4 regions of the Citrobacter rodentium NBRC 105723 genome follow, and region 4 is predicted to be linked to each of the others. Evidence: predicted binding sites of a transcription regulator. Region 4 holds the regulator's gene; each other region holds the start of a gene.
The links. Region 4 encodes PurR, which represses purine synthesis genes. Its sites were predicted from a motif close to CANGCAAACGTTTGCNTG; they were not measured.

Region 1 (7,857 bases), 1.7 Mb from region 4:
TAAGGCGCAGCCGCCATCCGGCAGAATCGGCACAACTGCCTGATGATGCTACGCTTATCAGATCCACGAATAACGAACGACGTTTTTGACCAGGAGTAAACAGTGCAAAGTGTTGATGTAGCTATTGTTGGTGGAGGCATGGTTGGCCTGGCTGTCGCCTGCGGTTTGCAGGGCAGCGGACTGCGCGTCGCGGTTCTTGAGCAGCATGAACCGCAGCCTCTGGCAGCGGATGCGGCACCGGCGCTGCGCGTATCGGCTATCAACGCCGCCAGCGAAAAACTGCTTACCCGCCTCGGCGTGTGGTCAGAGATCGTCGCCCGCCGCGCCAGCTGTTACCACGGCATGGAAGTGTGGGATAAAGACAGTTTTGGGCGCATTAAATTTGACGATAAAAGCATGGGCTACAGCCATCTTGGCCATATCGTTGAAAATGCGGTAATTCATTACGCCCTGTGGCAAAAGGCGCAGCAGGCCGCCGACATCACGCTGCTGGCCCCCGCGGAATTGCAGCAGGCGGCGTGGGGCGAAAACGAAACCTTCCTGACGCTTAAAGACGGGACGATGCTGACGGCGCGTCTGGTGGTTGGTGCCGACGGAGCGAACTCCTGGCTGCGCAATAAAGCGGATATTCCGCTGACCTTCTGGGACTATCGTCATCATGCGCTGGTCGCCACTATCCGCACGGAAGAGGCGCACGGCGCGGTTGCCCGGCAGACGTTTCACGGTGACGGGATTCTGGCGTTTCTGCCGCTTCGCGATCCGCATCTGTGCTCGATCGTCTGGTCGCTCTCGCCTGAAGAAGCGGAGCGGATGCAGCAGGCGGATGACGCTGAGTTTAACCAGGCGCTGACGATCGCTTTTGATAATCATCTGGGACTGTGCCGCGTGGAGAGCGAACGTCAGATCTATCCGCTGACGGGACGTTACGCCCGCCAGTTTGCCGCGCACCGCCTGGCGCTGGTCGGCGATGCTGCCCATACCATTCATCCGCTGGCGGGTCAGGGCGTGAATCTCGGCTTTATGGATGCCGCGGAACTTATCGACGATCTGAAACGTCTGCATCGCCAGGGTAAAGATATTGGTCAGCACCTCTATCTGCGCCGCTACGAGCGCAGCCGCAAGCACAGCGCGGCGCTGATGCTGGCCGGTATGCAGGGCTTTCGCGAGCTGTTTGCGGGTGAGAATCCGGCGAAAAAACTGCTGCGTGATATTGGCCTCAAGCTGGCCGACACCCTTCCCGGCGTTAAACCGCAGCTTATTCGCCAGGCTATGGGTCTGAACGATCTTCCTGAATGGCTGCGCTGAACATCCTCCTCATTCTCATAGTTTGAAACCCGTCACATTTCTCTCTCCCGGCAGCGTTGCCGGGAGCGTTTGCTCATTTGAAATAAACTAATTTCACCGCTGATTTCGCATTACTTTTTCTAATTTTAGGATTTTTCAATTTCGCGATTTTTGACAACTTTTCCGTATTTAATATTTTATTATGCCGATTTATACCATTTTGACTGGAATAATATATGGCGTTAGGGTGCACAATGCAGAGTATTGTGTTTTTGCCCGACAGGTGAAATTTTGTCATAAGCTAATGTGATGATTAATTTTGTCTTATGGTTTAGCGCCGGGTTCGGTGGTAAGTTCAGGGTCAAAGAGAACGTTTGCGTCGGGGCCGGGAAATGGCTTCGATGCCGGGTTTCGTGGTGAAAATTGCATCGCGAAATGGTTGTCAGCCCCGCTTATTCAATGAGGACAAGATGGCTCAACAGACTCCTTTGTACGAACAACACACGCTATGTGGCGCGCGCATGGTCGATTTTCATGGCTGGATGATGCCCCTGCATTACGGTTCTCAGCTTGATGAACACCATGCGGTCCGCACCGACGCCGGGATGTTTGATGTGTCGCATATGACCATCGTCGATCTGCACGGCAGCCGCACCCGGGAGTTTTTGCGTTATCTGCTGGCGAACGACGTAGCGAAGCTCACCAGAACCGGCAAAGCCCTGTACTCCGGTATGCTCAACGCTTCGGGCGGCGTGATAGATGACCTGATTGTTTATTACTTTACCGAAGACTTCTTCCGCCTCGTTGTTAACTCCGCCACCCGCGAAAAAGACCTCTCCTGGATCACCCAACACGCCGAACCTTACGCCATTGAGATTACCGTTCGTGACGACCTGTCGCTGATTGCGGTACAGGGGCCGAACGCGCAGGCGAAAGCCGCCACGCTGTTTACCGACGAGCAGCGTCAGGCGGTGGAAGGCATGAAGCCGTTCTTTGGCGTGCAGGCAGGCGACCTGTTTATCGCCACTACCGGCTACACCGGCGAAGCGGGCTATGAAATTGCGATGCCGAACGAAAAGGCGGCGGATTTCTGGCACGCGCTGGTGGAGGCGGGCGTGAAGCCATGCGGTCTCGGCGCGCGCGATACGCTGCGTCTGGAAGCAGGGATGAACCTGTACGGCCAGGAGATGGACGAGGGGATTTCGCCGCTGGCGGCCAATATGGGCTGGACCATCGCCTGGGAACCGGCTGACCGCGACTTTATCGGGCGTGAAGCGCTGGAGATGCAGCGCGAGAAAGGCACTGAACAACTGGTGGGCCTGGTGATGACCGAAAAAGGCGTGCTGCGTAATGAACTACCGGTGCGCTTTACCGATGCGCAGGGCAATCAGCGCGAAGGCGTGATCACCAGCGGCACCTTCTCCCCGACGCTGGGCTACAGCATTGCGCTGGCGCGCGTGCCGGAAGGCATTGGCGAGACGGCGATAGTGCAGATCCGTAACCGCGAAATGCCGGTGAAAGTGACTAAACCTGTTTTTGTGCGTAACGGCAAAGCCGTCGCGTGATTCATCCTTTTCTGGAGATTGATTAATGAGCAACGTACCAGCAGAACTGAAATACAGCAAAGAACACGAATGGCTGCGCAAAGAGGCAGACGGCTCTTACACCGTGGGGATTACCGAACACGCTCAGGAACTGCTGGGCGATATGGTTTTTGTTGACCTGCCGGAAGTGGGCGCGACCGTCAGCGCAGGCGACGACTGCGCGGTAGCCGAGTCGGTGAAGGCGGCGTCTGACATCTATGCGCCAATTAGCGGCGAAATCGTGGCCGTTAACGACGCGCTGAGCGACTCTCCGGAGCAGGTCAACAGCGAGCCGTATGGCGCAGGCTGGATCTTCAAAATCAAGGCCAGCGATGAGAGCGAACTGGATTCGCTGCTGGATGCCAGCGCGTATGAAGCATTACTCGAAGACGAGTAAATACGCTTTTGCCGGATGGCGCTGCGCTTATCCTGCCTACAGACGAGCGTAGGCCCGGTAAGCGTTAGCGCCGCCGGGCACGTAACCAGAGCAAAGGCCCGAAGCGCAAGCGCCGCCGGGCATACAGATCGAGACAATCACGATTCACTGCACGTTTCAGGAACCATCGCCCATGACACAGACGTTAAGCCAGCTTGAAAACAGCGGCGCTTTCATTGAACGCCACATCGGACCGGACGCCGCGCAGCAGCAGGAGATGCTGAATGCGATTGGCGCCGGGTCGTTAAATGCGCTGATCGGCCAGATTGTGCCGAAAGATATTCAGCTCGCCACTCCGCCGCAGGTGGGTGAGGCAGCGACGGAATACGCCGCGCTGGCTGAATTAAAAGCCATCGCCGGACGCAACAAGCGCTTTACGTCCTACATTGGCATGGGCTATACCGCTGTACATCTGCCGCCGGTTATCCTGCGCAATATGCTGGAAAATCCGGGCTGGTACACTGCCTATACGCCTTACCAGCCGGAAGTCTCCCAGGGCCGTCTGGAAGCGCTGCTGAACTTCCAGCAGGTGACGCTGGATCTGACCGGACTGGATATCGCTTCCGCTTCTCTGCTGGATGAAGCGACCGCCGCCGCCGAAGCAATGGCGATGGCGAAGCGCGTCAGCAAACTGAAAAACGCCGGTCGCTTCTTCGTGGCTGCTGACGTGCATCCGCAAACGCTGGACGTTGTGCGCACGCGTGCGCAGACCTTCGGCTTTGAAGTGATTGTCGATGACGCAGAAAAAGTGCTGGATCATCAGGATGTGTTCGGCGTGCTGTTGCAGCAGGTGGGCACCACCGGTGAGGTCCATGACTACAGCGCGCTGATAAGCGAACTGAAGACGCGCAAAGTGATTGTCAGCGTCGCCGCCGATTTTATGGCGCTGGTGCTGTTGACCGCGCCGGGCAAACAGGGGGCGGACATTGTTTTCGGTTCCGCGCAACGCTTTGGCGTGCCGATGGGCTACGGCGGCCCGCACGCGGCATTCTTTGCCGCAAAAGACGAATTCAAACGCTCCATGCCGGGTCGTATTATCGGCGTCTCGAAAGATGCGGCGGGCAATACCGCGCTGCGCATGGCGATGCAGACGCGCGAGCAGCATATCCGCCGTGAAAAAGCGAACTCCAATATCTGTACCTCGCAGGTGCTGCTGGCCAATATCGCCAGCCTGTATGCGGTCTATCACGGCCCGGTCGGCCTGAAGCGCATCGCTAACCGTATTCACCGTCTGACCGATATTCTGGCGGCAGGGCTGCAGCAGAAGGGGCTGAAACTGCGTCACGCGCACTATTTCGATACCCTGTGCGTGGAAGTGGCGGACAAAGCCGCGGTGCTGGCGCGCGCTGAAGCGGCAGAGATCAACCTGCGTAGCGACATCATTAACGCGGTCGGCATCACCCTTGATGAAACCACTACACGCGACAACGTCCTGCAACTGTTTACCGTGCTGCTGGGCGACGGACACGGGCTGAATATTGATGCGCTGGATAAAGAGGTGGCCCACGACAGCCGCTCCATTCAGGAGAGTATGCTGCGCGACGACGCGATCCTGAGCCATCCGGTGTTCAACCGCTATCACAGCGAAACCGAAATGATGCGCTATATGCATTCGCTGGAGCGCAAAGATCTGGCGCTGAACCAGGCGATGATCCCGCTGGGCTCCTGCACCATGAAGCTGAACGCGGCGGCGGAAATGATCCCCATTACCTGGCCGGAATTTGCCGAGCTGCATCCGTTCTGCCCGCCTGAGCAGGCCGAAGGCTACCAGCAGATGATCGGCCAGCTTGCCGACTGGCTGGTGAAGCTGACCGGCTACGACGCCGTCTGTATGCAGCCAAACTCCGGCGCTCAGGGCGAATACGCCGGTCTGCTGGCAATTCGTCACTATCATGAAAGCCGCAACGAAGGGCACCGCGATATCTGCCTGATCCCGGCTTCTGCGCACGGCACCAACCCGGCCTCCGCCCAGATGGCGGGTATGCAGGTGGTGGTGGTGGCCTGTGATAAAAACGGCAACATCGATCTTACGGATTTACGCGTGAAGGCGGAGCAGGCGGGCGAAAATCTCTCCTGCATCATGGTGACCTATCCGTCCACCCACGGCGTGTACGAAGAGACGATCCGTGAAGTGTGTGAAGTTGTCCATCAGTTCGGCGGCCAGGTTTATCTCGACGGCGCGAACATGAACGCCCAGGTCGGTATCACCTCGCCGGGCTTTATTGGCGCCGACGTTTCGCATCTCAACCTGCATAAAACCTTCTGCATTCCGCACGGCGGCGGTGGTCCGGGGATGGGACCGATTGGCGTGAAAGCGCACCTGGCGCCGTTTGTGCCGGGCCACAGCGTGGTGCAGATTGAAGGGATGCTGACCCGTCAGGGCGCGGTTTCCGCCGCACCGTTCGGCAGCGCCTCTATTCTGCCGATCAGCTGGATGTACATCCGTATGATGGGCGCGGAAGGGCTGAAGCAGGCAAGCCAGGTGGCGATCCTGAACGCCAACTACATCGCCAGCCGCCTGAAAGAGGCGTTCCCGGTGCTGTATACCGGTCGCGATGGCCGCGTGGCGCACGAGTGTATTCTCGACATTCGTCCGCTGAAAGAAGAGACCGGCATCAGCGAACTGGATATCGCCAAACGCCTGATCGACTACGGCTTCCACGCGCCGACCATGTCTTTCCCGGTAGCGGGCACGCTGATGGTTGAACCGACGGAATCGGAAAGCAAGGTCGAACTTGATCGCTTTATTGATGCGATGCTGGCGATCCGCGCTGAAATCGACCAGGTGAAAGCTGGCGTCTGGCCGCTGGAGGATAACCCGCTGGTTAACGCGCCGCACACCCAGAATGAACTGGTGGCGGAGTGGAGCCATTGTTATAGCCGTGAAGTCGCAGTGTTCCCGGCTGGCGTGGCGAACAAATACTGGCCGACCGTGAAGCGTCTGGATGATGTTTACGGCGACCGTAATCTATTCTGCTCCTGCGTACCGATGAGCGAATACCAGTAATCTTTCTGCCATACTATAGGCCGGGTAAGCGCAAGCGCCACCCGGCTTTTTTATAGGGGAAAGCTAATGCAATAGCACTCGTCGTAGGTTACGGGGGCAGCGATACCGCTTAAGGCGAAGCCACCACCCGACAATCACAGTTACAGATTCTCGCCGTTGCTGGCAATCACCTCTTTATACCAGTTAAAGCTCTTTTTACGGGAACGCGACATATCGCCCGTGCCGTCGTCATGCTTGTTAACGTAAATAAAGCCATAGCGTTTGCTGTACTGACCGGTAGTGAACGAGACGCAGTCGATGCAGCCCCACGGGGTGTAGCCCATTAGCTCCACGCCGTCATACGTTACCGCCTTGATCATCTCTGCGATATGGGCGCGCAGGTAGTCGATGCGATAATCGTCATTGATGCTGCCGTCCGCTTCGACTTTATCGTATGCGCCAAAGCCGTTTTCGACGATAAACAGCGGCTTCTGATAGCGCTCGTACAGTTCGCACAGGGAGTAACGCAGGCCAACCGGATCGATCTGCCAGCCCCAGTCGGAGGCTTTCACGTGCGGGTTCGGCACGCTGCCCTCAAAACCGGAAATCGCATCCCCGCTGCCGCCTTCGGCTTTCACCGCGTTGGTCATGTAATAGCTGAAGCCCAAATAGTCGCAGGTGCCTTCGCGCAGAATATCCGTGTCGCCGTCTTCCATCTGAATGGTGAAACCGCGGCGCTGCCACTCGTTCAGCACGTAAGAGGGGTAGTAACCGCGAAGCTGAACGTCGGTGAACACATAGCGCTCGCGCATCGACTCCTGGGCGAACATTACATCTTCCGGCTTACAGGAGAAGGGATACAGCGCCACCATCGCCAGCATACAGCCAACCTTCATCTGCGGATTAATGCGACGCGCGGCTTTCACCGCCAGCGCGCTGGCGACAAACTGATGGTGCAGCACCTGATACATCGTCTCTTCAGGGTTATCGTGTTCGGTATACACCACGCCCGAGCAGCAGTAGCCAAACAGCTGCGCGCGCCAGTTGCGCTGGTTGTTGATCTCATTGAAGGTCATCCAGTATTTGACCTTATGTTTGTAGCGTTCGAACACCACTTCCGCGAAACGGACAAAGAAGTCCACCACCTTGCGGTTGGTCCAGCCGCCGTACTGCCGGACCAGATGCAGGGGCATTTCAAAGTGAGAGAGGGTGATCACCGGTTCGATGTTGTATTTGAGCAACTCATCAAACATATCGTCGTAGAACTTCAGCCCTTCTTCATTCGGCTGCGTTTCGTCACCCTGCGGGAAGATGCGCGTCCAGGCGATGGAGGTGCGAAAACATTTGAAGCCCATTTCGGCAAACAGTTTGATGTCTTCTTTAATAGTGACTATAAAAATCCACCGCTTCGTGGTTCGGATAGTATTTTCCCGGCATGACCTGCTGAGTAATTTCACGCGGTACGCCGTGGGCGCCGCCGGTCAGAACGTCACAAATGCTCGGGCCTTTGCCGCCCTTATTCCAGCCGCCTTCCACCTGATGCGCCGCGACCGCGCCGCCCCATAAGA
Region 2 (7,857 bases), 400 kb from region 4:
TTTACGAAAAGGGTGCGGAAGTCATTCGCATGATTCACACCCTGCTTGGCGAAGAGAATTTCCAGAAGGGGATGCAGCTCTATTTTGAGCGTCATGACGGCAGCGCGGCGACCTGCGACGATTTTGTTCAGGCGATGGAGGATGCGTCGAACGTCGATCTTTCCCATTTCCGCCGCTGGTACAGCCAGTCCGGTACGCCGGTGGTCACGGTAAAAGATGACTACAATCCGGAAACCGAACAGTACACGCTGACCATCAGCCAGCGCACGCCGCCCACCCCGGATCAGGCGGAAAAATTACCGCTGCACATCCCGTTCGCCATTGAGCTGTATGACAACGAAGGGAAGGTGATCCCGCTACAGAAGGGCGGTCATCCGGTGAATGCCGTGCTGAACGTCACGCAGGCGGAACAAACGTTCGTGTTTGATAAGGTCTATTTCCAGCCGGTTCCGGCGCTGCTGTGCGAATTTTCCGCGCCGGTGAAACTGGAATATAAATGGAGCGATCAGCAACTGACCTTCCTGATGCGCCATGCCCGCAACGACTTTTCGCGCTGGGATGCGGCGCAAAGTCTGCTGGCGACTTACATCAAACTGAACGTGTCGCGTTGTCAGCAGGGGCAGCCGCTCTCGCTGCCGGTTCACGTTGCCGATGCTTTCCGTGCGGTGCTGCTGGATGAGACGATCGATCCGGCGCTGGCGGCGGAAATTCTGACCCTGCCTTCGGTCAACGAAATAGCCGAGCTGTTTGAGGTTATCGATCCGCTGGCGATTACGGAAGTCCGCGAAGCCCTGACCCGGACGCTGGCGACCGAGCTTGCCGACGAATTCCTTGCTATTTATAACGCCAACCATCTGGCTGAGTATCGCGTGGAACATGCGGACATTGGTAAGCGCACCCTGCGCAACGCCTGTCTGCGCTTCCTCGCCTTTGGTGAAACGCAGCTGGCTGATACGCTGGTCAGCAAGCAGTACCGCGAGGCCAACAACATGACCGATGCGCTGGCGGCACTGTCGGCGGCGGTAGCGGCGCAGCTGCCGTGCCGTGACGCGCTGATGCAGGCGTACGACGACAAGTGGCATCAGGACGGTCTGGTGATGGATAAGTGGTTTATTCTGCAAGCCACCAGCCCGGCGGATAACGTGCTGGCGACGGTACGAGGTCTGTTGCAGCACCGCTCGTTCAGCATGAGCAACCCGAACCGTATTCGTTCTTTGATTGGCGCCTTTGCCGGCAACAACCCGGCGGCGTTCCACGCCGAAGACGGTAGCGGCTATCAGTTCCTGGTCGAAATGTTGACCGAGCTGAACAGCCGTAACCCGCAGGTGGCTTCACGTCTGATTGAACCGCTGATTCGCCTGAAGCGTTACGATGCGCAGCGTCAGGAAAAGATGCGCGCGGCGCTGGAGCAACTGAAAGGGCTGGAAAATCTTTCCGGCGATCTGTTCGAGAAAATCAGCAAAGCGTTAGCCTGATAAATTGTTTGACTGGCCGGATAAGGCGCAGCCGCCATCGTGCAAAACGCCCGGTGGCGCTACGCTTACCGGGCCTACGTTTTGAGTTGTCCCTGGCCGGATAAGGCGTAGCCGCCATCCGGCAAAATACGCGATGGCGTTCACGCTTGTTGGCCGATAACGGCCTGCATATCAGCCATGCCGACGAACCGGCTGCTCCGTTTCGCTTCGCTGCATCACCCGGTTCAGTACCTCCGCTTCAAGTTCCGCTAAACGTACCGAGCCCAGACGGCGCGGGCGCGCAAGATCCACCGTCAGATCGAGACCGATCCTGCCATCTTCAATCAGCAACACCCGATCGGCCATCGCTACGGCCTCGCTGACGTCGTGGGTGACAAGCAGCACCGTAAAACCGTACTCCTGCCACAGCGAGACGATCAGATCCTGCATTTCCAGACGGGTCAGGGCATCCAGCGCGCCGAGCGGTTCATCCAGCAGTAGCAGGCCGGGGCGGTGGATCAGCGCGCGCGCCAGCGCCACCCGTTGCTTCTGGCCGCCGGAAAGCGTGGCAGGCCATTCCGCCGCCCGGTTTTCCAGCCCTACCGCCGCCAGCGCCTGACGCGCGGCGTCGCGCCAGTTTCCCTTCAGCCCCAGCCCGACGTTATCGATAACCGACTTCCACGGCAGCAGACGCGCATCCTGAAACATCATTCGCGTATCCTCCTGAATAGCCGAAAGTGGCGTGGTGCCGGCTAACAGTTCGCCCGCGGTCGGCGTTTCCAGCCCCGCCAGCAGGCGCAGCAGGGTGCTTTTCCCGCCGCCGCTGCGTCCGACGACGGCAACGAACTGGCCGGCCGGGATGTGTAAATCAAGCCGGTTGAGCACGGCGTATTCGCTATATTTTTTCGTTACCGCATTCAGCAGCAGCGGCGTTCCCTGATTCAGACGGGCGGTATTCATACGTTGGCCTCCTTCATATGATAAGCCGGATGCCAGCGCAGCCAGACGCGTTCCAGCAGCTGCGCGCTGACGTCGGCCAGCTTGCCGAGCAGGGCGTAGAGAATAATGGCGACGACCACGATATCCGTTTGCAGAAACTCCCTGGCGTTCATCGCCAGATAGCCGATTCCGGAACTGGCGGAAATAGTCTCTGCCACAATCAGCGTCAGCCACATCAGGCCAAGAGCAAAACGCACCCCCACCATCACCGAGGGCAGAGCGCCGGGGAGGATCACGTGGAGAAACAGCGGCAGGCCGGATAAACCATAGCTGCGCGCCATCTCCACCAGCCCGCGATCGATATTGCGGATCCCGTGCCAGGTGTTGATATAAACGGGGAACAGCGTGCCCAGCGCCACCAGGAAGATCTTCGCGGTTTCGTCAATGCCAAACCACAGGATGACCAAAGGAATCAGCGCCAGATGCGGGACGTTGCGCAGCATCTGGATAGAGGTATCCAGCAGACGTTCGCCCCAGCGTGAAAGGCCGCTGATCAGCCCCAGCGTCAGTCCCAGGGACCCGCCAATCGAAAAGCCAATCAGCGCGCGCCAGGCGCTGATCGCCAGGTGCTGCCAGAGTTCGCCGCTGACGGAGAGCGTCCAGAAGGCGGTCAGTACCCCCTCCGGCGAGGGGAAAATGCGTCCGGAAAGCCAGCCCAGCGAAGAGGCCAACTGCCAGACGGCGACGATGCCCGCCGGTAAAAACCAGGGGGCGACGCGCAGCAGCCATTTACGTGTCGGTGTTGCCATAAACGGACTCCTTAGCTCTGGGCCACTTTTTGCGGAATAAAATCATTGGCGACCGCTTCGCCCTGCAGATGCCGACGCTGCGGCTGCGGGATGGCCGGGGTCGCGACGTCAAGGTGCGGGAATAACAGTTCGCCCACTTTCCAGGCCTCCTCCAGATGCGGATAGCCTGAAAGCACGAAGCTGTCGATGCCCAGCGCGGCATATTCATTGATGCGCGCCGCAACGATCGGCCCGTCGCCAACCAGCGCCGTTCCTGCGCCGCCGCGCACCAGCCCCACGCCCGCCCACAGGTTAGGGCTGATCTCCAGTTTGTCGCGCCTGCCGTTATGTAACGCCGCCATCCGCTGCTGGCCGACGGAGTCGGTGCGGGCGAATGCGGCCTGGGCCTTGGCAATGGTGTCGTCGTCAAGATGCGCGATCAGCCGATCCGCCGCGCGCCAGGCCTCATCGTTGGTTTCGCGTACAATGACGTGCAGACGAATGCCAAAACGAATGGTGCGGCCGCGCGCTGCGGCTTTCGCCCGCACCTGGGCAATTTTTTCTTTCACCTGCTCCGGTGGTTCGCCCCAGGTGAGATAGAGATCCACCTGCTCCGCGGCGAGATCCTGCGCGACGTCGGATGAACCGCCAAAATAAAGCGGCGGGTGCGGCTGCTGAACCGGTGGGAAGAACAGCTTCGCCCCGTTCACGTGAATGTGCTTACCGTTGAAATCAACGGTTTCACCCTGCAACAGACGCCGCCAGACCTGAGTGAACTCCGCGGAGGCTTCATAGCGCTCTGTATGGTTGAGAAACACGCCGTCGCCCGCCAGCTCCTGCGGATCGCTGCCGGTCACCAGGTTAAACAGCGCCCGACCATCAGACAGCCTGTCGAGCGTGGCCGCCTGACGCGCCGCCACCGTCGGCGAGGTGACGCTCGGGCGCAGCGCCACCAGGAACTTAAGACGCCGGGTCACCGGGATCATCGATGCCGCCACCAGCCAGGCGTCTTCGCAGGAGCGTCCGGTCGGGATCAATACTCCGGTAAAGCCGAGACGATCCGCCGTCTGGGCAATCTGTTGCAGGTAGCTGTGATCCACCGGGCGCGCGCCTTCATCCGTTCCCAGATAGTGACCGTCGCCGTGAGTCGGCAGAAACCAGAACATATTCAGGCTCATAACTGTTTTCCTTCCTGTTGAGTGGGCTGCCAGATGCGCTGGCGGATATCGATTTTTTTCGGTACCAGACGGTTGTCGTAAAACAGATCTGCCGTTTGCTGCTGCAATGCCGCAACAGAGGCGCTGACCGGCGAAATGGCGGTGGGCGGACGGTGATCGAGATACGAGGCGATGACCGGTTCCGGTAGTCCCATCGTTTTTGCCAGCAGGGCGATGCTCTCCGGGCGCTGAGAAATCGTCAGCGCATCGGCCTGGCTGAAGGTTTCCAGCACGCCCTGAACAAACGCGCCGTTTTTCTCCGCATAAGGCCGGGCGGCGAGATAGAACGAACCGGTCTGCTTCAGGTCGGTGCCGTCCTTCAGCACCCGCACGCCGCCGTGCAATAACGCTGCGGAATAGTAGGGATCCCAGATAGCCCAGGCATCGACGTCGCCCTGCTGGAAGGCGGCGCGGGCGTCGGCGGGGGTCAGATACACCGGCTGGATATCGGTAAATTTCAGTCCGACCTGCTGTAGCGCGCGCAACAGCAGATTGTGCGAGCTGGAGCCTTTCTGAAACGCCACCTTATGGCCTTTCAGCTCAGCCACCGATTTTATCGGGCTGTTTTCCGCCACCAGAATGACTTCCGCTTTCGGTTTGGCCGGTTCGACGCCGACGTAAACCAAATCCGCTCCGGCGGCCTGAGCGAAGATAGGCGGAATATCGCCGGTGCTGCCGAGATCGATACTGCCGACGTTAAGGGCTTCCAGCATCTGCGGCCCGGCCGGGAATTCAACCCAGGCGATCCGCGTTTGCGGGTAACGTTTCTCCAGAAGCTGATGACTTTTCGCCAGCACCATGCTGATGCTGCCTTTCTGGTAGCCAATGCGTAATGCTTCGGGTGATGGCTCCGCAGCGTGGGTCACGGCGGAAAGCATCAGCATTCCGCCCAGCGCCAGCCACGGTGAACGCAGTTTAAGCAGATTAAACATGGGCGGCTCCTCGCTGAACGGTGACGACGGACGGCGTCGCATCACGACGATGCAGAGCCTGCCAGAAAGTTTCCAGCGCGCTGTCGAGGCGCCGCTGTAAATTGGGCGTGAACTGCGGCTTATGCTGATAGTCGATGACCTGTGAGTCGTCGGCGAACACGCCATGTAAAATTTCCTGGGCCTTCAGCGCGTTAAGCACCGGTTTCAGGGCATAATCAACGGCGAGCAGGTGCGCAACGGTGCCGCCGGTAGCCAGCGGTAGCACGACTTTTCCCTCCAGCGCCCGCTCGGGCAGGAGATCCAACAGCGTTTTTAACGCGCCGGAGTAAGCGGCTTTGTAGATTGGGGTGGCGACAATCAGGCCGTCCGCTTCATGCAGCTGTTCGCTCAGGGTTTGCAGCGCCGGGCTGTCAAAACGCGCATATAAAAGGTCTTCCGCGGCGAAGTTGTGCAGATGCCAGTGGCAGACCTCTACGTCCAGCGCGCTTAATTTTTCCCGCGCGTACTCAAGTAACGCGCTGGAGCGAGAAGGGAAGCGTGGGCTTCCCGCCAGAGTGATGATACGCATAGTGTCTGTTCCCCTTATAACTGAATGTTTGTTTTTTGTTAAAATTAATAACATTTTGCGCAGTCTGACATGGGGAGCGGGGGGAACCGAAATGATTTATGTGCAATTGAAAAGCTGAAAAAGGCATAAAAAGAGGGACGCCAGGGAAACGATTGCTTTTTATTGCCGCAGGTCAATTCCCTTTTTGTGCGATATCGCCCATAATACGCCCCCGGTTTGCACACCGGGAATCCAGGAGAGTTCATGTACTACCCCTTCGTTCGTAAAGCCCTTTTTCAGCTCGATCCAGAGCGCGCCCACGAATTGACCTTTCAGCAGTTACGCCGCGTGGCGGGAACGCCGTTTGAAGCGCTGATCCGTCAGAAAGTGCCTGCAAAACCGGTCTCCTGCATGGGACTGACCTTTAAAAATCCGCTTGGTCTGGCTGCCGGCCTTGATAAAGACGGGGAGTGCATTGACGCGCTGGGCGCAATGGGATTCGGTTCGATCGAGATCGGTACCGTCACGCCGCGTCCGCAGCCGGGTAACGATAAGCCGAGGCTGTTTCGTCTGGTCGATGCCGAAGGTTTGATCAACCGGATGGGCTTTAATAACCACGGCGTCGATAACCTGGTTGAGAACGTGAAAAAGGCCCATTACGACGGGGTGCTTGGCATTAATATCGGTAAAAATAAAGACACGCCGGTTGAGCAGGGCAAAGATGACTACCTGATTTGTATGGAAAAAATCTATGCGTATGCCGGTTATATCGCCATTAACATCTCTTCGCCGAATACCCCGGGATTACGCACATTGCAATATGGCGAAGCGCTGGATGATTTATTGAGCGCAATTAAAAATAAGCAAAACGATCTTCAAACGATCCATCAGAAATATGTTCCGATCGCCGTAAAGATCGCCCCGGATCTTTCTGAGGAAGAATTGATCCAGGTGGCTGACAGTTTAGTTCGCCATAATATTGATGGTGTTATTGCCACCAATACTACGCTCGATCGTTCTCTGGTACAGGGAATGAAAAATTGCGATCAAACCGGTGGCTTAAGCGGTCGTCCACTGCAATTAAAAAGTACAGAAATTATCCGCCGTCTTGCTCAGGAATTAAAAGGCCAGCTGCCGATTATTGGCGTCGGCGGAATCGACTCGGTTATCGCAGCGCGCGAAAAACTGGCTGCCGGGGCGTCGCTGGTGCAGATATATTCCGGCTTTATTTTTAAAGGACCGCCGCTGGTTAAAGAAATCATTACCCATATTTGATTTTCCCGCGCTTTGTCTACATATCGAGCAATCAGGGGTTTATTTCCACGCCTGGTTGCTTTATATTCTCTCACTGTTGCTTATTTACACATTTTAAGCTTTGCTTATTAGGGTAATAAGCGAAGCGGCAAAAAAAGGACATTTTTGCAGCGGGATAATGGCAAGGGGAGAGAAAAATGCGAATTAAACCTGACGATAACTGGCGCTGGTATTATGACGAAGAGCATGACCGAATGATGCTCGACTTAGCCAATGGCATGTTATTCCGCTCGCGTTTTGCCCGTAAAATGCTCACCCCGGATGCATTCTCCCCGTCCGGTTTTTGCGTTGACGACGCCGCGCTTTACTTCTCATTCGAAGAAAAGTGCCGTGACCTCGACCTTTCCAGAGAACAGAAAGCGGAACTGGTGCTCAATGCGCTGGTGGCAATCCGCTACCTGAAGCCGCAGATGCCGAAAAGCTGGCATTTCGTCGCGCATAACGAGAACTGGTCGCCAGCCACTGGCGATACCGCCTGCGTCTGGCTGAGCGATACGCTGGAGCAAGTCAGTCTGCTGGTGGTTGAACCCGGTGAAAATGCGACGCTGTGTTTACTGGCGCAGCCTTGCGTGGTGGTGGCGGGGCGTACTATGCAGCTTGGCGATGCGATTAAAATTATGAACGACAGGCTGAAGCCGCAGGTTTATCCCGACAGCTTCAGCCTCG
Region 3 (7,857 bases), 1.1 Mb from region 4:
ACCGGCCTTAGCGCAGATGAGGCCAGAGACAAACTTGCCGTCCACCAGGGATTCTTACGGGCGGCGTTAGCAGACTAACCGAGGTAGCGATGGATAAGACGGCGGTTCTTGCCAGCGACATTTTGCTGGGAATAGGCGGAGAGCAAAATATTCTGCGTCTGGAAAATTGCATGACGCGCGTCAGGGTCGAGGTTAAAGACGAAGCGGCGCTCGATATTCCGCGTCTCAGGCAGTTGCCGGGGGTCAGCGGCTACGTCAGGCAGGGGGAGCAGCACCAGCTTATCGTTGGCCCCGGTAAGGCGGCAAAAGTGGTCGACGCCATGCGCGCGTTGCTGGCGGAGGGGGGCGCTCGCCCGGCAGTGGAGGATATTGAGCGCGCCAAATCGCAGGCCAAAGCGAAATATAAAGCGCCGATGAGCGATGCGCTGCGCAAGCTGGCGAACGTCTTTATTCCGCTGATACCGGCGTTTATCGCCTCCGGGTTGATTACCGGCATTATCAATATCCTTAAGCGCCCGGATATCGTTGGCGATGTGGCGACGCAGTATCCGAACGTGCTGGCGCTGATGGGCATTTTCGGCAGCGCGGTCTTTGCTATCATGAACATTCTTGTCGGGGTCAATACCGCCAAAGTGTTCGGCGGATCGCTGGCGTTAGGCGGCGTGATGGCCGGTATCCTTTCGAGTCCGCAGCTGGCGCAGGTCACGCTGTTCGGCGAGGCGCTACAGCCCGGACGCGGCGGGGTAATCGCCGTACTGCTGGTCGTGGCGTTAATGTGCTGGATCGAGCGCAAATTGCGCGACGTATTGCCGGGCTCGCTGGAGCTGATCCTTAATCCGCTGCTCACCACTCTGATCACCGGCACAATCGCCATCGTGGCGCTACAGCCGCTGGGCGGCTGGATCTCGGAGTTTATCGCGCATGGCGCATCCTGGGCTATCGATCGCGGCGGTTTTCTGGTGGGGGCGGTGCTGGCAGGCACCTTCCTGCCGCTGGTGCTGACCGGGCTACACCAGGGGCTGGTGCCGATTCATGTTGAACTGGTGCAGGCGCATGGTTACAACGCGCTGCTTCCCGTACTGGCGATGGCAGGCGTCGGGCAGATCGGGGCGGCGATTGCCGTACTGATGAAAACCCGCAACGCGCGCCTGAAAAAAGTGATCAAAGGCGCACTGCCGGTCGGGCTGCTGGGCGTTGGCGAGCCGCTGATTTTCGGCGTCACGCTGCCGCTCGGTAAACCGTTTATCGGCGCGTGTCTCGGCGGCGCGGTCGGCGGCGCGCTGATCGGCTACTGGAAGGTCGCCACCGTGATCACTTTCGGCATTTCCGGTTTACCGCTGGCGTTAACGATTGTGACCGGAAAAGTGATGCTCTATCTGTTAGGCTATTTAGTAGCGGTTATTGCCGGGTTCCTGTTTACCTGGCTGTTGGGGTTCAACGATCCAGAGGAGTAAAGTTTGACCAGTCACGAGCGTCGCGTCGTATTTTTTGATTTGGATGGAACGTTACACCAGCAGGATATGTTCGGCAGCTTCCTGCGTTATCTGTTGCGTCGCCAGCCGCTGAATGCGCTGCTCGTCCTCCCTCTGCTGCCGGTGATTGTCGGGGCTCTGCTGATAAAAGGGCGCGCCGCGCGCTGGCCGATGAGTCTGCTGCTGTGGGGCTGCACCTTCGGCCACAGCGAAGCGCGTTTACAGGCGCTGCACGCTGATTTCGCCCGCTGGTTCCGGGAAAGCGTGACGGCGTTTCCGCTGGTGCAGGAACGTCTGACGACCTATCTGCTCAGTTCCGATGCGGATATCTGGCTTATTACCGGTTCGCCGCAGTCGCTGGTGGAGCAGGTCTATTTTGATACGCCCTGGCTGCCGCGGGTGAACCTTATCGCCAGCCAGATGAAACGCGGCTACGGCGGCTGGGTGCTGACGCTGCGCTGCCTGGGGCATGAGAAAGTGGCGCAGCTTGAGCGGAAAATCGGCACGCCGCTGCGCCTGTACAGCGGCTACAGCGACAGTAACCAGGATAACCCGCTGCTCTATTTTTGCCAGCACCGCTGGCGGGTCACGCCGCAGGGAGAACTTCAGCAGCTGGAATAGTTGAAAGCATAGCGACCATGTATAATGCGCCCGCTATGATTACCGGAGTAAACGCTTTGTCAGCTGTCGAATTTAGCCACGAATACTGGATGCGCCATGCGTTAACCCTCGCGAAGCGCGCCTGGGACGAGCGTGAAGTGCCGGTCGGAGCCGTATTAGTGCATAACAATCGCGTCATCGGCGAAGGATGGAACCGCCCGATTGGCCGTCACGATCCTACCGCCCACGCGGAAATCATGGCGCTGCGTCAGGGCGGGCTGGTATTGCAGAACTACCGGCTGATTGACGCCACGCTGTACGTCACCCTTGAACCGTGCGTAATGTGCGCTGGCGCAATGGTGCACAGTCGCATCAGCCGCGTGGTGTTTGGCGCGCGGGATGCCAAGACCGGCGCAGCCGGTTCGCTCATCGACGTGCTGCATCATCCGGGTATGAACCATCGCGTAGAGATCACCGAGGGCGTGCTGCGCGACGAGTGCGCGACGCTGCTCAGCGATTTCTTCCGCATGCGCCGCCAGGAAATCAAGGCGCTAAAGAAAGCGTCGTCCGCCACTGAGTAATCCTCAGATCCTTTCCGCCGTCGGCGGGTGATGAAAAAAACGGCTGTAGGCGTCCGTCAGGCGCGGAAGCGAAGAAAAACCGCAGGCAGCGGCAATATGCCAGTAAGCAGGCCAGTCAAACTGGCGCTCTTCGCGTTGCAGAAAACGCCCCATCCGCAGCATTGACATGACGATGAGCGCCGCAGGGATATAGAGATAACAGGCTTTGTCACCGCCTTGACCTGGCACTGGTGCGGAAACGCCCGTGATATGGCGGGCATTTTTAGCCGGCGGTTATTCTTCCTCTTTCTGCGGCGGCGAAAACAGCAGGAAAGAGGTATGCGTCAGATAGTGCGATGACGCCTGAGACAGGAAAGAGGAGAGGGGAAACGTTGCGTTATCGAACTCGTCTGGCGATACCACCGGATAAGCCTGCGCCAGTTTCAGAGCCTCGGCGATCTGCTTTTCTTTTTCCTGCAAATAGCCCACCAGGCTGATCTGGTATTTACGGATATTTTCGACGTAGGCATACGCTTCGTGGCCGCGTGCGTAACCATAGGTCAGCTTGCTGTAATACTGTTTCTGACTGAGCAGCGGCAGGCGCTGTTTAACGTCGCTCCAGCTGTCCGGGTTACCTTTGGTTTTGGCCGTCAACGCCCGCGCGTCAAGCATATGCGCGTAGCCCATGTTATAAGCCGCCAGAGCGAACCAGATGCGTTCATCCTCCGGAATACTTTCCGGTAGTTTGCTCATCATACTCTGCAAATAGCGCGCGCCGCCGCTGATGCTCTGTTCGGCATCGGTGCGATCGGTGAGCCCTAAGCTCTGCGCGGTGTTTTTGGTCAGCATCATCATGCCGCGCACGCCGGTCGGCGAGGTGGCCTGCGGGTCCCAGTGCGACTCCTGCCAGGCGATTGCCGCCAGCAGTCGCCAGTCGATCTGCTGGGCATATTTCTCAAACAGCGGTTTCAGCTCGGGCAGCATGGCGTCCACCGCGCGCAGGAAAGTGCGGGTGTCCACATAGTCGAAATCATCGCCGTGCCCCAGGTATTTTTCCTCCAGCCGCGCCAGCGAGCCATCTTCATTGATGCTGTTAAAGAAATCGAGCAGCGCGGCGGATAAGGTGTTGTCATTATCCAGCACGCTAAACCAGGTGACCGGCTGTTCGTCAGTGATATCCAGCGCAACCGCCAGTTCGGGATGGACGCGCTGGTAGAGGCTGATGGCGACGGAATCGGCAATGGTGTAATCCAGTTTGCCGGCGATCACCGCGTTCAGCAGCTCGGTGGTGCCTTTTTTCTTATCGATCCGCCAGCTCAGATCGGGGAACTTTGTCTCTTTCAGGGTTTGCAAATCGTTCACCGCCACATGTCCGGGCGCGATAGTGAGCTGACTGTCGCTGACTTTCTCCAGCGTGCGCGGACGATACTGACCGACCTTATAAACCAGCTGCTGGGAAACGGAGTAGTAGGTAGGGCCAGGCTGATAGTTTTTGACCCGCTCGCTGTTATAGACCAGCCCGGAGGCGAGCAGGTCGGCGTTGCCGTTATCGAGATCGTCGAACAGCTGGCTGATGTTCTGGCGCACGGTCACCTTCAGCTTTACGCCAAGATAGTTCGCGAACTGCTGCGCCAGTTCATAGTCCAGCCCATAGGGCTTGCCGTTGAGCTGAGAGTAGGTCAGCGGCGAGCTGACCGTGCTTACGCGCAGCTCTCCCCGCGCCTGAATGGCGGCGATACGGGAGTCGGCTTTACCGAACCAGGGAATCGAGGGCCAAAGCGCAGCGGCCAGCAGTAGCGTCAGTATGCCGATGAACAGATAATTAATCTTTAATTTTTTCAATTAGTTAATTCTCTGTATCGTGCTTTGCCTCAGACTTGGGAAAAATGCCAGGAAAATTAAGAGTATTCATTGATGAGCGGCATTTTGCTTAAAGTTGCGTCAGTTGGCAACTAATTAGAACAATTGGCCGCACCGTCTGGCAAAAAGCGGCGGCGATTTTATTTCGACGCAAACGGTTTCGTCAGCGACGCAGATTCTTTATAATGACGCCCGTTTCCCCACTTGGGCACACCGAAAGCTTAGAAGACGAGAGACTTATGATGGAAATTCTGCGTGGTTCGCCTGCACTGTCGGCATTCCGTATCAACAAACTGCTGGCGCGCTTTCAGGCTGCCGGGCTCCAGGTCCACACAATTTACGCCGAGTACGTCCATTTTGCCGATCTGAATGCGCCACTGAACGACGATGAACAGGCGCAGCTTGCCCGCCTGCTGAAGTATGGCCCGAGCCTGAGCAGCCATACGCCGGAAGGCAAACTGCTGCTGGTTACGCCTCGTCCCGGCACCATCTCTCCCTGGTCTTCCAAAGCGACGGATATTGCCCATAACTGCGGCCTGAAGCAGATTGACCGACTGGAGCGCGGCCTTGCTTACTATATTGAAGCGTCCACGCTGAGCGCGGAGCAGTGGCGGCAGGTTGCCGCTGAACTGCATGACCGAATGATGGAGACGGTTTTTACCTCGTTAGACGATGCGCAGAAGCTGTTCGTTCATCATGAACCCGCGCCGGTTGAAAGCGTGGATCTGCTGGGCGAAGGCCGTCAGGCGCTGATCGACGCCAACCTGCGCCTCGGTCTGGCGCTGGCGGAAGACGAAATTGATTATCTTCAGGATGCGTTCACGAAGCTCGGGCGTAACCCGAACGATATCGAACTGTATATGTTCGCCCAGGCGAACTCCGAGCACTGCCGCCACAAGATTTTTAACGCCGACTGGGTGATTAACGGCGAGCAGCAGCCGAAGTCGCTGTTCAAAATGATCAAAAACACCTTTGAAACCACTCCGGACCACGTGCTGTCTGCCTATAAGGACAACGCAGCGGTGATGGAAGGCTCAGAGGTTGGTCGCTATTTTGCCGACCATCAGACCGGCCGCTACGACTTCCACCAGGAGCCGGCGCATATACTGATGAAGGTTGAAACCCATAACCACCCGACGGCAATCTCGCCGTGGCCGGGGGCGGCGACCGGTTCCGGCGGCGAAATCCGCGACGAAGGCGCAACCGGACGCGGGGCGAAGCCAAAAGCGGGGCTGGTGGGCTTCTCGGTGTCCAACCTGCGTATTCCGGGCTTTGAGCAGCCGTGGGAAGAAGATTTCGGCAAGCCGGAGCGTATTGTGACCGCGCTGGATATCATGACCGAAGGGCCGCTGGGCGGCGCGGCGTTCAACAACGAATTTGGCCGTCCGGCGCTGAACGGCTACTTCCGTACCTATGAAGAAAGGGTCAACAGCCATAACGGCGAAGAGCTGCGCGGCTATCACAAGCCGATCATGCTGGCGGGCGGGATAGGCAACATCCGCGCCGATCACGTCCAGAAGGGCGAGATCAACGTCGGCGCGAAGCTGATCGTTCTCGGCGGTCCGGCGATGAACATCGGCCTGGGCGGCGGCGCGGCGTCGTCAATGGCCTCCGGCCAGTCCGACGCGGATCTCGACTTCGCCTCCGTTCAGCGCGACAACCCGGAAATGGAGCGTCGCTGCCAGGAGGTGATTGACCGCTGCTGGCAGCTGGGCGACGCCAACCCCATCCTCTTTATTCATGACGTTGGCGCGGGCGGGCTTTCCAACGCCATGCCGGAGCTGGTGAGCGACGGCGGACGCGGCGGTAAGTTCGAACTGCGCGACATTCTCAGCGACGAGCCGGGCATGAGCCCGCTGGAGATCTGGTGTAACGAATCCCAGGAGCGCTACGTGCTGGCGGTAGCCGCTGACCAGCTTCCGCTGTTCGACGAGCTGTGCCGCCGCGAACGCGCGCCTTACGCGGTGATTGGCGAAGCGACGGAAGAAAAGCACCTGTCGCTGAACGACCGTCACTTTAACAATCAGCCGATCGATCTGCCGTTGGACGTGCTGCTCGGCAAAACGCCGAAAATGACTCGCGACGTGCAGAGCCTGAAAGCGAAAGGCGAGGCCCTGAACCGCACGGAGATCGTACTTGCCGATGCGGTGAAGCGCGTTCTGCATCTGCCGACCGTCGCGGAAAAAACCTTCCTTGTGACCATTGGCGACCGTACCGTTACCGGCATGGTGTCCCGCGATCAGATGGTCGGCCCGTGGCAGGTGCCGGTGGCGAACTGCGCGGTAACCACCGCCAGCCTTGACAGCTACTACGGCGAAGCGATGGCTATTGGCGAACGCGCGCCGGTGGCGCTGCTGGACTTCTCCGCCTCTGCCCGTCTGGCGGTCGGCGAAGCGCTGACCAACATTGCCGCCACGCAGATTGGCGACATCAAACGCATTAAGCTTTCCGCGAACTGGATGGCGGCAGCCGGACACCCGGGGGAAGACGCCGGTCTGTATGAAGCGGTGAAGGCGGTGGGCGAAGAACTTTGTCCGGCGCTTGGCCTGACCATTCCGGTGGGCAAAGACTCCATGTCGATGAAAACCCGCTGGCAGGAAGGCAGCGAACAGCGCGAAATGACCTCGCCGCTGTCGCTGGTGATCTCCGCTTTCGCCCGCGTCGAGGATGTGCGTCATACCGTTACGCCGCAGCTCTCGACCGAAGACAACGCGCTGCTGCTGATTGACCTGGGTCTTGGCCATAACGCGCTGGGCGCGACCGCGCTGGCGCAGGTGTACCGTCAGCTTGGCGATACGCCCGCAGACGTGCGCGACGTGGCGCAGCTGAAGGGCTTCTACGATGCGATTCAGGCGCTGGTGGCGCAGGGTAAACTGCTGGCCTACCATGACCGCTCTGACGGCGGCCTGCTGGTGACGCTGGCGGAAATGGCCTTTACCGGCCACTGCGGTATTCAGGCGGATATCGCCACGCTTGGCGACGATCGCCTGGCGGCGCTGTTTAACGAAGAGCTGGGCGCGGTGATTCAGGTGCGCGCCGCGGATCGTGACGCCGTGGAAGCGCTGCTGGCGCAATACGGCCTTGGCGACTGTGTACATTACCTTGGGCAGGCCGTGGCGGGCGACCGCTTTGTGATTGACGCTGACGGCCAGACGGTCTTTAGCGAAAGCCGCACCACGCTGCGCGTCTGGTGGGCGGAAACCACCTGGCAGATGCAGCGTCTGCGCGACAACCCGGAGTGTGCCGACCAGGAGCACAAGGCGAAAGCCAACGATGCCGATCCGGGGCTGAACGTGAAGCTTTCTTTCGACATCAATGAAGATGTCGCCGCGCCGTATATCGCCACCGGCGCGCGTCCGAAGGTC
Region 4 (7,857 bases):
TGCGGCGACAACGGAACCGAGGCCGAAAAATGCGCCGTGGTTGAGGCTGGTGAGGATGCGGGACAGCATCAGCGTGGCGTAATCAGGCGCGATAGCGGAAAGCACGTTCCCCAGCGTGAAGATAGCCATCAGAAAGATCAAGGCATTACGGCGGCCACGGTGCGAAAGCAGCAGCGTCATGAGCGGCGCGCCGACCATCACCCCAACGGCGTAAGCGCTGATCAGCATCCCTGCTGCGGGTATCGACACATCGACGCCGCGGGCAATAACCGGCAATAAGCCCATTGGAGAGAATTCAGTCGTACCGATACCGAATGCGCCAATGGCCAGCGCCAGTAAGGGATAATTTATTTTCATACGGTAATGACTCCGCCTGTCCGCGTTTATTCGCGATGCTAAGGAAAGTCAAAAGTATGATGCTAATCACAAAAAAAGAGAAGTTTACAATTTTACAAAAGACTTTTGCAAAACCGATAACAATAGCGGCGAGCGTGAGGGAGCAACCGCCCCCTCAGCGATGAATCAGTGCAGCGCTGCGGTTAAACCACCCGCAACAATCAGGGCCAGAACAATAAACGTGGTGATTAATGAAAATTTCAGATCGGTGCTCATCAAGTTTTCTCCTTTTTATACCCACACAAAAAGTGATATAGCGCATTTTTGCACACTTGACGGTAAAAATCTCCCATGTTTTAGAGTGATATCTGTTTTTAACACTTCCCCTTTTCGTTAAGATCAGCCAAAATTCGACGCTTACTTGTTTAGCGTACCGGCCATTGACCCCTTCCTGACGTTCCGTGTCGTTTTCCCGGCGTGCCGCAACCCTGATGTTGCGATCGGGGTGTGTAAAGGCAAACGATTACTTAGCGTATTTAATGTTCAGGCAGGGTCTGGAGTGAGATGTAATGGCAACCATTAAAGATGTAGCGAAGCGAGCAAACGTTTCCACTACAACCGTATCACACGTAATCAATAAAACGCGTTTCGTTGCAGAGGAAACGCGTAACGCGGTGTGGGCGGCAATCAAAGAATTGCACTATTCCCCCAGCGCCGTTGCCCGCAGCCTGAAGGTGAATCACACCAAATCCATTGGCCTGCTGGCGACCAGCAGCGAAGCCGCGTATTTTGCCGAAATTATTGAAGCGGTGGAAAAAAACTGCTTCCAGAAAGGCTACACCCTGATCCTCGGCAACGCCTGGAACAACCTGGAAAAACAGCGCGCCTATCTGTCGATGATGGCGCAGAAGCGCGTCGACGGTCTGCTGGTGATGTGCTCTGAGTATCCCGATCCCCTGCTCGCAATGCTGGAGGAGTATCGCCATATCCCTATGGTGGTGATGGACTGGGGCGAAGCGAAAGCCGACTTTACCGACTCGGTGATCGATAACGCCTTTGAGGGCGGTTATATGGCGGGTCGCTACCTGGTGGAGCGCGGACATCGTGAAATCGGCGTAATTCCGGGTCCGCTGGAGCGCAACACCGGCGCGGGCCGCCTGGCCGGCTTTATGAAAGCGATGGAAGAGGCGCTGATTAAAGTGCCGGAAAACTGGATTGTGCAGGGCGATTTTGAACCCGAGTCCGGCTATCGCGCCATGCAGCAGATCCTGTCGCAGTCGCATCGCCCGACGGCAGTATTTTGCGGCGGCGACATCATGGCAATGGGTGCGCTCTGCGCCGCTGACGAAATGGGCCTGCGCGTTCCGCAGGATGTGTCGCTGATTGGCTATGACAACGTGCGCAACGCCCGCTTCTTTACCCCGGCATTGACCACTATCCACCAGCCAAAAGATTCGCTGGGTGAAACGGCCTTTAATATGCTGCTGGACCGCATCGTCAACAAGCGTGAGGAGTCGCAGTCAATAGAGGTGCATCCGCGCCTGATTGAGCGTCGTTCGGTGGCCGACGGCCCGTTCCGCGACTATCGCCGCTAAGCCTTCTCTGCGGGCGTCTCATCAGGCTCCCGCAGCCACTCCCGGTTCAGCGTTTCGCTGTCTCCCAGATATTCCAGCAGCCACGCCAGCGCGGGCGACATATCATTTTGCTGCCAGGTCAGACAGCAGGCGGCGTCCGGGAAGGGATTTTCCAGCTCAAGCGCCACCCATCGTCCCGCGTTAAGATGCGGTTTGGCAAAGTGGGTCGGCACCATGCCGATACAGAGTCCGGCACTGATGCAGGTGGCGGACGAATCCCAGTCCGGCACCACCACCCGCCTCTGATTGTCCAGCAGCCACGTTACCCGTTTAGGCAAATTGCGCGAGGTATCTTCCAGCACCAGCGAGGGCCAGTTTCGCAGCGTGTCATCGCTTATCGGTCCAGCCATCGCCGCCAGGGGGTGATGGCTGGCGACCACGCAGCTCCAGCTCAGCATCCCCATATCCCGAAAGGCGTAGCGTCCCCCTACCGGAATGGCGCGGGTCGCGCCGATGGCGAGTTCCACCCTGCCGTCAGAGAGCGCATCCCAGACGCCGTTAAAGACCTCCTGAAACACCAGCAGCTCCACATCGTCGAAGTGGCGATAGAAATCGACGATCATCTGCCCGGTGCGCTCAGGCCGAACAATATTGTCCACCGCGATCGGCAACTGCCCGCGCCAGCCGTTAGCAATTTGCTGACACTGCCGACGGGTGTCCTGCATTTTTTTGATAACAGAACGCCCTTCTTTTAAAAACCATACGCCGGCAGGCGTCAGCGCCACATCCCGGTGCCGCCGCTCAAACAGCGGCACCGCCAGCCACTCTTCCAGTTGACGTACCGTATAGCTTACCGCCGAAGGCACCCGGTGCAACTCTTGCGCTGCCGAACTGAAACTCCCGTTGCGCGCCACCGCATCCACCACTTCCAGCGCGTATTCTGACCACATAATCTGCCTGCAAAATTTTTGAACGCAATAAGCAAATATTACCGTTTCACAAGGTAAAAGACACTCCCTACACTCTGCGCCAGAGTTTTTCATTAAAAATAAGAGAACAACTATGCAACCAGGAAAAGGGTTTTTAGTCTGGCTGGCGGGCCTTAGCGTGCTGGGATTTCTGGCAACGGATATGTATCTCCCTGCCTTCGCCGCCATTCAGAGTGACCTGCAAACGTCCGCTTCCGCGGTCAGCGCCAGCCTCAGTCTGTTTTTGGCCGGCTTTGCCGTGGCGCAGCTGCTGTGGGGACCGCTTTCCGATCGCTATGGACGTAAACCGGTACTGCTGTTGGGATTAGCTATTTTCGCTCTTGGCAGTCTGGGGATGCTGTGGGTGGAGAGCGCCGCCGCCTTACTGGCGCTGCGCTTTATTCAGGCGGTGGGGGTTTGCGCCGCATCCGTTATCTGGCAGGCGCTGGTGACGGATTATTATCCGTCGCAAAAAATTAACCGCATTTTCGCCACCATCATGCCGCTGGTGGGGCTCTCCCCTGCGCTGGCGCCGCTGCTGGGCAGCTGGATCCTCACCCACTTTAGCTGGCAGGCGATTTTCGCCACTCTGTTTGCTATCACGCTGGTGCTAATGCTGCCTGCTCTGCGTCTCAGGCCAGCGCAAAAAGCGCGCAGTGACAGCGAACATAAACTGACTTTCGCCACGTTACTGCGCACCAGGAGCTATCGCGGGAACGTGCTGATCTACGCCGCCTGTTCCGCCAGCTTTTTTGCCTGGCTTACCGGCTCGCCGTTTATCCTTAACGCGATGGGCTATACCCCGGCCATCATCGGCCTGAGCTATGTTCCTCAGACCATCGCGTTTCTCATTGGCGGGTATGGCTGTCGCGCTGCGCTGCAAAAATGGCAGGGGCAACAAATGCTGCCGTGGCTGCTGGCGCTCTACGCCCTGAGCGTCATCGCCACATGGGGGGCAAGCTTCCTCAGTCACGTCACGCTGACGGAGATTCTTATCCCCTTCTGCGTGATGGCAATCGCCAACGGCGCGATCTACCCGATTGTGGTCGCCCAGGCGTTACGTCCGTTCCCGCAGGCCACCGGGCGCGCAGCGGCTTTACAGAACACGTTGCAGCTGGGTCTGTGCTTTCTTGCAAGCCTCGTCGTCTCCGGGCTAATCAGCACGCCGCTACTGACCACCACCAGCGTAATGCTGACAACGGTACTGCTGGCTTTGCTGGGTTACAAAATGCAATCTCAGCCACGCGTTGCCAGACAATCGCATGACAGCGACGGGATTGCTCATGGGGAAACGCATTGATATACCAACTCAACCTAATCAATTAGTTCGCTAACAATTTTTGGTTGTATGATTGGTTTTTGAGGCCTATACTCAATTCCAGTTAGTAAAAATACGATAATAATTATGTGTTAACGGGAACCGGAGCGTTCCCGCTTCCCCACGGATGGCCTTTCGGCAAGGGTTCCTCCCTTCCTCTGTTCTACGTCGGATTATAGGCTCGCGGAATACTTCCGTGAGATTTCTCACAAAGCCAAAAAGCGTCTACGCTGTTTTAAGGTTCTGATCACCGACCAGTGATGGAGAAGCTATGAGTTCATCGTGTATAGAAGAAATCAATGTACCAGATGATGACTGGTACCGTATCGCTAACGAATTATTAAGCCGCGCTGGCATTGCCATTAACGGCTCCGCCCCTTCGGACATTCACGTTAATAACCCAGGATTTTTTAAACGTGTCTTGCAGGAGGGATCGCTGGGGCTGGGTGAAAGTTATATGGATGGCTGGTGGGAATGCGATCGACTGGACATGTTTTTTAGCAAAGTATTGCGCGCCGGCCTTGAAAATCAGCTTCCCCATCATTTCAAAGACACCCTCCGCATCGCTGGCGCCCGCCTGTTTAATTTACAATCAAAAAAACGCGCCTGGATCGTCGGTAAAGAACATTACGATCTCGGCAACGACCTCTTTAGCCGTATGCTCGACCCGTATATGCAGTACTCCTGCGCATACTGGAAGGATGCTGATTCGCTTGAAGCCGCGCAGCAGGCCAAACTGCAACTAATCTGCGAAAAATTACAGCTACGTCCGGGAATGCGGGTGCTTGATATTGGCTGCGGCTGGGGCGGTCTGGCGCAGTATATGGCGACAAATTTCGACGTCAGCGTCGTCGGCGTGACGATTTCAGCCGAGCAGCAAAAAATGGCGCAGGCGCGCTGTGCCGGTCTGGATGTCTCTATTCTGCTTGAGGACTACCGCGATTTACGCGATCAGTTTGACCGGATTGTGTCGGTGGGCATGTTTGAACATGTCGGGCCGAAAAACTACAACACCTATTTTGAGGTGGTGGACCGTAATTTAAAAGCGGATGGGATCTTTCTGCTGCATACCATCGGTTCGAAAAAAACCGATAATAATGTCGATCCGTGGATCAATAAATACATCTTCCCTAACGGCTGTCTGCCCTCGGTTCGCCAGATCGCCTCCGCCAGCGAATCCCACTTTGTGATGGAAGACTGGCACAACTTCGGCGCCGATTATGACACGACGCTGATGGCCTGGTATGAACGCTTCCTCGCCGCGTGGCCGCAAATTGCGGATAACTACAGCGAGCGTTTCAAACGGATGTTCACCTATTATCTCAATGCCTGCGCGGGGGCGTTTCGCGCCCGTGACATCCAGCTCTGGCAGGTGGTGTTCACACGCGGCGTCGAAAACGGCCTGCGCGTCGCTCGCTAAATGAAAAAGTCCCGGTTTCGTTACCGGGACTTTTCTTTACGCTTCGCTCGCGGGCTTCACTATTGCCGCTTCACGCGCCGCCAGCACGCGCTCAACGGTATCCACCACCGCCTGGGTTTGCGGATCAATTTCAATATTCACCCGCGCGCCGAGTTTTTTCTTACCCAGCGTCGTACGCTCAAGGGTTTCCGGAATCAGGTGCACGCAAAAGCGCGTGGCGGTCACCTCGCCTACCGTCAGGCTGATGCCATCAATACCAATAAAGCCTTTGTAGAGAATATATTTCATCAGCACAGGATTCTGCACTTTAAACCATATCTGGCGATTGTTTTCGGAAGTTAAAATTTTCGCCACTTCCGCCGTGGTCATAATGTGCCCCGACATCAGATGTCCGCCAATTTCATCGCTGAATTTGGCCGCGCGCTCTACGTTAACCCAGTCGCCAACTTTCAGGTCGCCCAGATTGGTAATACGCAGCGTTTCTTTCATCAGATCAAAACTGATGCGATTGCCATTAATTTCGGTCACGGTCAGGCAGCAGCCGTTATGCGCGACCGATGCGCCCGTTTCCAGCCCATCCAGCATGTATTCAGGTAATTCCACGACATGGGTGCGAAAATTTGGTTTTTCATCAATCGACACCACTCTGGCGGTGCCCTGCACAATACCCGTAAACATAACTGCCACTCCCGAATTCAGTTCAACCATTTCTGCCTGCCACAATAGCAGCAGAAAAATCAGGTTGCCAGCGAAGCGCCCACAGTCCTTTTTTTTCGCTGGAGAAATATGCATTCCTCGCTACAATAGACTGAAATTTCCCCGCATCTTCTTTTTGCTGCCCTTGATGGCGGCTTTTTTAGTCTCTCTTATAACTACAAAATGATAGGTGTTCACGTGCAGAAGTATATGAGTGAAGCGCGTCAGTTATTGGCTCTGGCAATACCGGTGATTCTTGCGCAAGTCGCCCAAACCGCGATGGGTTTCGTGGATACCGTGATGGCGGGCGGCTACAGCGCCACCGACATGGCGGCCGTCGCGATTGGCACCTCAATCTGGCTACCGGCCATTCTTTTCGGCCACGGCCTGCTGCTGGCGCTGACGCCGGTTATCGCCCAGCTCAACGGCTCTGGCCGACGCGAGCGCATTGCGCATCAGGTGCGCCAGGGGTTCTGGCTGGCGGGCTTTGTTTCCGTCATCATTATGCTGGTGTTGTGGAACGCCGGATATATTATCCGCGCGATGCATAATATCGATCCTGCGCTGGCGGATAAAGCCGTCGGCTATTTGCGCGCGCTGTTGTGGGGCGCGCCGGGATATCTTTTTTTCCAGGTGGCGCGTAACCAGTGCGAAGGGCTGGCGAAAACCAAACCCGGTATGGTAATGGGTTTTATCGGCCTGCTGGTTAACATTCCGGTGAACTATATTTTTATTTATGGTCACTTCGGAATGCCGGAACTTGGCGGCGTCGGCTGCGGGGTCGCCACGGCGGCGGTCTACTGGGTGATGTTCGTCGCCATGATCTTCTGGATCAAGCGCGCCCGTTCCATGCGCGATATTCGTAACGCAGAGCGCTTCAGCAAGCCTGACGGCGAGGTGATGAAACGGCTGGTGCAGCTGGGCCTGCCAATTGCGCTGGCGCTGTTCTTTGAGGTCACGCTGTTTGCGGTGGTGGCGCTGCTGGTGTCGCCGCTGGGTATTATCGACGTCGCGGGACATCAGATTGCGCTTAACTTCAGCTCGCTGATGTTTGTGTTGCCGATGTCGCTTGCCGCGGCGGTGACGATACGCGTGGGCTACCGGCTGGGACAGGGTTCAACGCTGGATGCGCAAACCGCGGCGCGCACCGGGTTAGGCGTGGGGGTATGCATGGCGTGTATCACCGCGATCTTTACCGTGTCGCTACGCGAGCAGATCGCCATGCTCTATAACGATAATCCGCAGGTGGTCACGCTGGCGGCACAGCTGATGCTGCTGGCGGCGGTTTATCAGATCTCAGACTCGATACAGGTTATCGGCAGCGGGATTTTGCGCGGCTATAAAGATACCCGCTCCATTTTCTTTATTACCTTCACTGCCTATTGGGTATTGGGACTACCGAGCGGCTATATCCTTGCGCTGACCGATCTGGTGGTGGATCGTATGGGCCCCGCCGGATTCTGGATGGGCTTTATTATCGGCCTGACTTCGGCGGCGATAATGATGATGCTGCGAATGCGTTACCTGCAACGCCAGCCATCATCT

Region 1: the regulator PurR is predicted to act here: its motif matches at 1,648-1,665, upstream of gcvT (glycine cleavage system aminomethyltransferase GcvT).
Region 2: the regulator PurR is predicted to act here: its motif matches at 6,040-6,057, upstream of pyrD (quinone-dependent dihydroorotate dehydrogenase).
Region 3: the regulator PurR is predicted to act here: its motif matches at 4,640-4,657, upstream of purL (phosphoribosylformylglycinamidine synthase).

Annotation. Positions count from the first base shown of each region.
Region 1 covers NZ_CP082833.1:404,470-412,326, reverse strand. Annotated here, with positions in the region: gene ubiI (FAD-dependent 2-octaprenylphenol hydroxylase) at 103-1,305, shown strand; gene K7R23_RS25885 (hypothetical protein) at 1,379-1,582, opposite strand; gene gcvT (glycine cleavage system aminomethyltransferase GcvT) at 1,755-2,849, shown strand; gene gcvH (glycine cleavage system protein GcvH) at 2,875-3,264, shown strand; gene gcvP (aminomethyl-transferring glycine dehydrogenase) at 3,437-6,310, shown strand; partial or broken gene K7R23_RS01840 (6-phospho-beta-glucosidase) at 6,451-7,857, opposite strand, start outside.
Region 2 covers NZ_CP082833.1:4,478,230-4,486,086, reverse strand. Annotated here, with positions in the region: gene pepN (aminopeptidase N) at 1-1,475, shown strand, start outside; gene ssuB (aliphatic sulfonates ABC transporter ATP-binding protein) at 1,647-2,414, opposite strand; gene ssuC (aliphatic sulfonate ABC transporter permease SsuC) at 2,411-3,202, opposite strand; gene ssuD (FMNH2-dependent alkanesulfonate monooxygenase) at 3,214-4,359, opposite strand; gene K7R23_RS21395 (sulfonate ABC transporter substrate-binding protein) at 4,356-5,330, opposite strand; gene ssuE (NADPH-dependent FMN reductase) at 5,323-5,898, opposite strand; gene pyrD (quinone-dependent dihydroorotate dehydrogenase) at 6,142-7,152, shown strand; gene zapC (cell division protein ZapC) at 7,329-7,857, shown strand, end outside.
Region 3 covers NZ_CP082833.1:2,953,302-2,961,158, forward strand. Annotated here, with positions in the region: gene murQ (N-acetylmuramic acid 6-phosphate etherase) at 1-78, shown strand, start outside; gene K7R23_RS13965 (PTS transporter subunit EIIC) at 90-1,454, shown strand; gene yfhb (phosphatidylglycerophosphatase C) at 1,458-2,093, shown strand; gene tadA (tRNA adenosine(34) deaminase TadA) at 2,111-2,653, shown strand; gene K7R23_RS13980 (hypothetical protein) at 2,657-2,881, opposite strand; gene mltF (membrane-bound lytic murein transglycosylase MltF) at 2,927-4,474, opposite strand; gene purL (phosphoribosylformylglycinamidine synthase) at 4,732-7,857, shown strand, end outside.
Region 4 covers NZ_CP082833.1:4,082,785-4,090,641, forward strand. Annotated here, with positions in the region: gene K7R23_RS19395 (MFS transporter) at 1-357, opposite strand, end outside; gene cydH (cytochrome bd-I oxidase subunit CydH) at 523-612, opposite strand; gene purR (HTH-type transcriptional repressor PurR) at 906-1,931, shown strand; gene punR (DNA-binding transcriptional activator PunR) at 1,928-2,860, opposite strand; gene punC (purine nucleoside transporter PunC) at 2,973-4,178, shown strand; gene cfa (cyclopropane fatty acyl phospholipid synthase) at 4,468-5,616, shown strand; gene K7R23_RS19425 (riboflavin synthase) at 5,653-6,294, opposite strand; gene mdtK (MdtK family multidrug efflux MATE transporter) at 6,511-7,857, shown strand, end outside.